2 regions of the Kitasatospora sp. NPDC008050 genome follow, and region 2 is predicted to be linked to the other one. Evidence: riboswitches for the same ligand, from Rfam matches in the RefSeq annotation. Region 2 holds a riboswitch; the other holds the start of a gene.
What was found. A riboswitch is a leader RNA that binds a small molecule or an ion and turns the genes downstream of it on or off. The one in region 2 is predicted to bind glycine.
Positions count from the first base shown of each region.

Region 1: it holds a riboswitch for glycine, as region 2 does, so the genes downstream of both, gcvP (aminomethyl-transferring glycine dehydrogenase) here and gcvT (glycine cleavage system aminomethyltransferase GcvT) in region 2, are expected to answer to the same signal.

Region 1 is NZ_JBIBIJ010000004.1:13,478-16,875, forward strand. It holds gene ACFZB9_RS09375 (PRC and DUF2382 domain-containing protein) at 21-1,076, opposite strand; glycine riboswitch at 1,250-1,355, shown strand; gene gcvP (aminomethyl-transferring glycine dehydrogenase) at 1,588-3,398, shown strand, end outside.
Region 2 is NZ_JBIBIJ010000026.1:53,861-57,258, forward strand. It holds gene ACFZB9_RS33795 (enhanced serine sensitivity protein SseB) at 1-691, opposite strand, end outside; glycine riboswitch at 851-956, shown strand; gene gcvT (glycine cleavage system aminomethyltransferase GcvT) at 1,106-2,236, shown strand; gene gcvH (glycine cleavage system protein GcvH) at 2,338-2,718, shown strand; gene glyA (serine hydroxymethyltransferase) at 2,879-3,398, shown strand, end outside.

The DNA.
Region 1 (3,398 bases), on a different contig from region 2:
ATCGGCCGGGCCGTCAGGGGTCAGCCGACGCGGCCGGTGGGGGCGCCCGCCTGCTGCGGGGCGGGCATCGGGGTGTGGGCGGCGGGCGCCGTGCTGTCGTGGATCTCCACCTGCTCACGGCGCAGCTCGTCGCGGATCACCTTCTCCTCGGTGTACCGCTCGACCACCAGGCGCACCCGTTCGAGCGGAGCCACGTACTTGCGCACCGCCGGGCGCTCCTCGCGCAGCGTCACCTCCTCGACCGCCTCGGCGATCTCCTGCGCGGTGAGGGTGGCCCGCTCCGCCTCGCTGACCGGCACCCGCTCCACCCGGACCCGTTCGCGCACCACCTGCACCCGGCGCTCCACCGGCTCGGTCACCACGTACTTGCGCAGCTTGGCGGTGCCCAGCACGTGCCACTCGTTGACGATCTCCAGGCGCTCCTCGCGCAGCGTCAGCTCCACCGGTCCGGGCGGGGCGTTGGTGGCCGGGCCGTGGTCGGCACCGGTCTTGGGCGCGGTGTGCACCGGATCGGGGGTGGGGCTCGGCGGCGGCTCGACCGGCTTGTCCAGCCCGATGGTGGGCGGGGCCGACGGTGCGACGCCCTGGGCCCGGGGCAGCTGGGTGGTCTGCTGGGTGGTGCCCGACTCGGCCGAGCCGTTGCTGCGCGTCATGGTGGTCGCCGCGGCCGCCACGGGGGCGCCGGCGGCCACCCCGAAGTCCAGGTCCGTCGAGCCGGGCGAACCGTTCGCGGTGGTGTTCCGCTCACCCGTACGGCCGGCGCCGGGGGAGTCGAGGCCGTAGTAGCGGTAGAGCTGGAGCTCCTGGGCGGGGGAGAGGTGCTGGCCGACGCCGAAGTCCGGCGACTCCTTGATCAGTGACTTGTCGTACGGCACGCGCAGCTCCTCACCGGAGAACTCGCTCGTGGTCAGCGGGACGAACGCGTCCCGGCCGAAGATTCCGGTGCGCACGGCGGCCCACTCGGGCTCACCCGTAGCGTCGTCGAGGTAGACCTCGTCCACCGTGCCGATCTTGTCGCCGTTGCGGTCGACGGCCTTGTGCCCGATCAGGTCTCGGGGATCGATGTCGGTCTGCACGCTTTCCTCATCCTCCTGTGGCTGCTGCCTGCGATTCACACCAAAAGGCACGGATCGGATGACGGCGAGCCAAGCGCCGCCGTCCGTGCGCGGGCTGCGCCAAGTGGGGGAGCACATTCGCTCACCTGCACGGTCGTCCGAGAGGTCCGCGCTGGTACCCTGGGCGCGACCGCCGAACCCGCTCGGGAGAGTCCTCACCCTTCGAAACAGAGGGGACTGGGGCGCCGAAGGAGCAAACCCTCCCCGGAATCTCTCAGGCATCCGTACCGTGTGGGATAGGTCACTCTGGAAAGCAGGGCAGGGCCGCGGGCGAGGGAGCCGGCGGGCACCACCCTCACCGACGGTGCAAGCCGGCGGGGCGTCAGCCCCGCGCGGGCGAAGCTCTCAGGTCCCGATGACAGAGGGGGAGGCCTGTCGGGCTCGCCCGTCCAGGTCCATCCGCTCTCCACAGCGGCGCGGGCCCGCGGCGTGCGTGCCCCCGCCGGTCCGTGACCAGGAGGCCTCGACCACCATGACTGCCCAGCCGACCGCCGGTCGCCCCCGCAGCTCCGCCACCCTCGCCGAGCTGGAAACCGCCAGCCCCTTCGAGTCCCGCCACATCGGCCCCGACGCCGCCGCCCAGGAGAAGATGCTGGCCCAGGTCGGCTACGGCTCGCTGGACGAACTCTCCGCCGCCGCCGTCCCCGAGGCGATCCGCAGCATCACCGGACTGGACCTGCCGGCCGGCCGCAGCGAAGCCCAGGTGCTGGCCGAACTGCGCGAGCTGGCCCGGCAGAACCAGGTGCTCACCCCGATGATCGGGCTGGGCTACTACGGCACCTTCACCCCGCCGGTGATCCTGCGCAACGTCATGGAGAACCCGGCCTGGTACACCGCCTACACCCCGTACCAGCCGGAGATCTCGCAGGGCCGCCTGGAGGCGCTGCTCAACTTCCAGACCCTGGTCTCCGACCTGACCGGCCTGCCCACCTCCGGCTCCTCGCTGCTCGACGAGGGCACCGCGGCGGCCGAGGCGATGGCGCTGGCCCGCCGGGTCACCAAGGTCAAGGGCGGTGTCTTCCTGGTCGACGCCGACACCCTGCCGCAGACCGTCGCGGTGATCCGGACCCGCGCGCTGCCCACCGGCGTCGAGGTGGTCGTCGCCGATCTGTCCGAGGGCATCCCGGCCGACATCGCCGAGGGCGGCGTCTTCGGCGTGCTGCTGCAGTACCCCGGCGCCTCCGGCGCGGTGCGCGACCTGGCCGCGGTGATCGAGCAGGCGCACGGGCTCGGCGCGATCGTCGCGGTCGCCGCCGACCTGCTGGCGCTCACCCTGCTCAAGTCGCCCGGCTCGCTCGGCGCCGACATCGCCTGCGGCACCTCGCAGCGCTTCGGCGTCCCGATGGGCTTCGGCGGCCCGCACGCCGGCTACCTGTCGGTGCGTGCCGAGTACGCCCGCTCGCTGCCCGGCCGCCTGGTCGGCGTCTCGGTGGACGCCGACGGCCAGCGCGCCTACCGGCTGGCGCTGCAGACCCGTGAGCAGCACATCCGCCGTGAGAAGGCCACCAGCAACATCTGTACCGCCCAGGTGCTGCTCGCCGTGATGGCCTCGATGTACGCCGTCTACCACGGCCCCGACGGCCTGGCCGACATCGCCCGCCGCACCCACCGCTACGCCGCCGCGCTGGCCGCGGGCCTGCGGGCCGGCGGCGTCGAGCTCGCCCACGAGGCGTTCTTCGACACCGTCACCGCGAAGGTCCCGGGCCGGGCCGCCGCCGTTCTCGCCACCGCTCGCGAGGCGGGCATCAACCTCTACCAGGTGGACGCCGACACCGTCTCGATCTCCTGCGACGAGACCACCACCCGCGAGCACCTGGCCGCCGTCTGGGCCTCCTTCGGCGTCGCGGGCGTGGACGCGGACTCGGTCGCCGAGACGCTGCCGGCCGGCCTGCTGCGCGAGGACGAGTACCTCACCCACCCGGTCTTCCACAGCCACCGCTCGGAGACCGCGATGCTGCGCTACCTGCGCCGCCTCTCGGACCGGGACTACGCGCTGGACCGCGGCATGATCCCGCTCGGCTCCTGCACCATGAAGCTCAACGCCACCACCGAGATGGAGGCGGTCACCTGGCCGGAGTTCGGCCAGCTGCACCCCTTCGCCCCGATCGACCAGGCCCAGGGCTACCTGACCCTGATCCGCCAGCTCGAGCAGCAGCTGGTCGAGGTCACCGGCTACGACGCCGTCTCGATCCAGCCGAACGCCGGCTCCCAGGGCGAGCTGGCCGGTCTGCTCGCGGTGCGCGCCTACCACCAGGCGAACGGCGACACCCAGCGCGAGGTCTG
Region 2 (3,398 bases):
CCAGCGCGGCGTTGGCCTCCACCGGGTCGGCGGGCGCGGCCGGGTCGAGTTGGACGCCCACGAAGAGCACCGTCGGCTCGCCCTCCACCGAGGCCAGTGCCCGACGGGCCGTCAGCACCCCGCCCAGCGCCGCGAGCTCCGCGCACACCACCTGCAGGAAGGCCACCGGCTCCTCGCCCGGACCCGGCTCGCGCAGCGCGACCCGGGCGCCCTCGGGCACCCCCGCGCCCGTCCCGATCGTCTCCCAGCGCCCCTCGCGCGGTCCGCGCCGCAGCTCGCCGACCCCCTCGGGCGGCACCGGGATGCCCACCGGCGCCTGCGGGTTGAGCGCGATGCCGATGCCCAGCGGCAGGCCGCGGGCGAACTCCCAGGCCGGCGCGACCGCACAGGACAGCCCCGGGGCGTGCCGCAGGAACTGCTCCTCGGAGGAGAAGACCGGCACATAGGGCGCACCGGCCAGCTCGATGGTCGGCAGGTCCAGCCCGGCCCCGGAGGGGTCGGCGCCGGACGGCAGCGGGATCCAGACCTGGCTGCGGGCCAGCACCTCGATCACCCGGGGCGTGGCGCCGGGGTCGCCGATGGCCGCGCTGAGCACCCGCTCCAGCTCGTTGGCCGGCCAGCCGCTGCCGACCGGTGCCCGACCGGGCTCGGCCCACTGCGTCGCCGTCGCGGCGTACCCCTCTGATTCCATCCGCCCCTGCCCCGCTTCTGACCCGGACCGTCGAGCACAGGTGCTTGTCACGCAGTGCGTCCAGCCGAAGCGTACCGAGACAGCCCCCTCTCCCGCCGGGCGGACGGACATGCCATGATGTCCGCGTACTCCACAGCACCCAACTTCATACTGGCCGCTCGAACCCGCGCGGGAGAGCCCGGAGGTGCCCTGGCGGGGCACGGACCGGCGCCGAAGGAGCAAGTCCTCCCCGGAATCTCTCAGGCACCCCTACCGCGTGGGCGAGGCGAATCTGGAAAGCGGAACACGGCCGTGCCGTGCGCCCACCCACGGTGCAAGCCGCGTCATCCTTGGTGCGGTGAAGCTCTCAGGTTGTGACGACAGACGGGGAGACTCCACCCCACCCTGCCCGCACCCAGCTTCGGGAGTCTCACCATGTCCCCCCGTCTGACCGCGCTCGACGCGCTGCACCGTGCCCTGGGCGCGACCATGACCGACTTCGCCGGCTGGGACATGCCGCTGCGCTACGGCAGCGAGCGCGAGGAGCACCTCGCGGTCCGTACCAAGGCCGGCCTCTTCGACCTCTCGCACATGGGCGAGATCACCGTCTCGGGCCCGCAGGCGGGTGAGCTGCTGGACCACGCGCTGGTCGGCTTCATCTCCGCGCTCGGCGTGCTGCGCGCCCGCTACACGATGATCTGCCGCGAGGACGGCGGCATCCTGGACGACCTGATCGTCTACCGGACCGCCGAGAACGAGTACATGGTGGTCGCCAACGCCTCCAACGCCCAGGTGGTACTGGACGCGCTGACCGAGCGCGCGGCCGGCTTCGACGCCGTGGTGCGCGACGACCGCGACGCCTACGCGCTGCTCGCCGTCCAGGGCCCCGAGGCGAACGCGATCCTCTCCTCGGTGACCGACGCCGACCTGCCGGGCCTGAAGTACTACGCGCTGCTGCCCGCCACCGTGGCCGGCAAGCAGGTCTGGCTGGCCCGCACCGGCTACACCGGCGAGGACGGCTTCGAGATCTTCAGCGCCCCCGCGGACGCCGAGCACCTGTGGCAGGCGCTGACCGAGGCGGGCGCCCCGCACGGCCTGGTCCCGGCCGGCCTGTCCTGCCGCGACACGCTGCGCCTGGAGGCCGGCATGCCGCTCTACGGGCACGAGCTGGACACCTCGCTGACCCCCTTCGACGCGGGCCTCGGCCGGGTGGTGCGGTTCGACAAGACCACCAACAGTGGCGAGTTCGTCGGCCGCAAGGCGCTGGAGGCCGCGGCCGCGCAGGCCGAGGTCAACCCGCCGCGCAAGCTGGTCGGCCTGGTCTCCGAGGGCAAGCGGGTGCCGCGCGCCGAGTACGCGGTGGTCAGCGCACCGACCGAGGGCGAGTCCGCCGTGATCGGCCGGATCACCTCCGGCTCCCCCTCCCCCACGCTCGGCAAGCCGATCGCCATCGCGTACGTGGACGCCGCCTTCGCGGCCCCCGGCACGGCCGTCGCGGTGGACGTGCGCGGCAAGCACGAGCCGGTCGAGGTCGTCGCGCTGCCGTTCTACAAGCGCGCCCGCTGAGCAGACCCCCAGCTGTCGAGTCGTCCACTTCGCGGACTTTCGACCGTCCGCTCGGCGGACCGTTCCCTCGTTCCCGCTTCCCATCCTGGAGAATGACCACCATGAGCAACCCGCAGCACCTGCAGTACAGCAAGGAGCACGAGTGGCTGACCGCCGCCGACGCGGACGGCGTGTCGACCGTCGGGATCACCGAGTACGCGGCCACCGCCCTCGGTGACATCGTCTACGTGCAGCTGCCCGCGGTCGGCGACACCGTCACCGCCGGGGAGACCTGCGGTGAGCTCGAGTCCACCAAGTCGGTCAGCGACCTGTACTCCCCCGCCACCGGTGAGGTGACCGAGGTCAACGAGGCCCTGGCCGACGAGCCCGCCCTGGTCAACTCGGCCGCCTTCGAGGGTGGCTGGCTCTTCAAGCTGAAGGTCTCCCAGGCCCCCGCGGACCTGCTGGACGCCGACGGCTACGCCGAGTTCACCAAGTCCTGACCGGACCGCCGGCCGGGCCGCCCGGCCGGCCTGCGATCGACACGGCGGGCGGCCGCAGCGCGGCGGCCGCCCGCACCAGGTTCCCCTCGCCCGCCACCCGCCGCCACCCTTGCCACGGCGCGCTGCGCGCGGCAGCCCCCTTTCACGGGAAGACGCCACCATGACGGTTCTCAACCAGTCCCTGCACGCACTCGACCCCGAGATCGCCGCCGCGGTCGACGCCGAGCTGCACCGCCAGCAGTCCACCCTCGAAATGATCGCTTCCGAGAACTTCGCCCCGGTGGCGGTCATGGAGGCCCAGGGGTCGGTACTCACCAACAAGTACGCCGAGGGCTACCCCGGCCGCCGCTACTACGGCGGCTGCGAGCACGTCGACGTGGTCGAGCAGATCGCCATCGACCGGGTCAAGGCGCTGTTCGGCGCCGAGGCCGCCAACGTGCAGCCGCACTCCGGCGCGCAGGCGAACGCCGCCGCGATGTTCGCGCTGATCCAGCCGGGCGACACCATCCTGGGCCTGAACCTGGCCCACGGCGGTCACCTGACCCACGGCATGAAGATCAACTTCTCCGGCAAGCTCTACAACGTGGTGGCCTACCACGTGGACGAGCAGACCAACCTGGTCGACATGGAGGAGGTCGAGCGCCTGGCCAAGGAGCACCAGCCCAAGCTGATCATCGCCG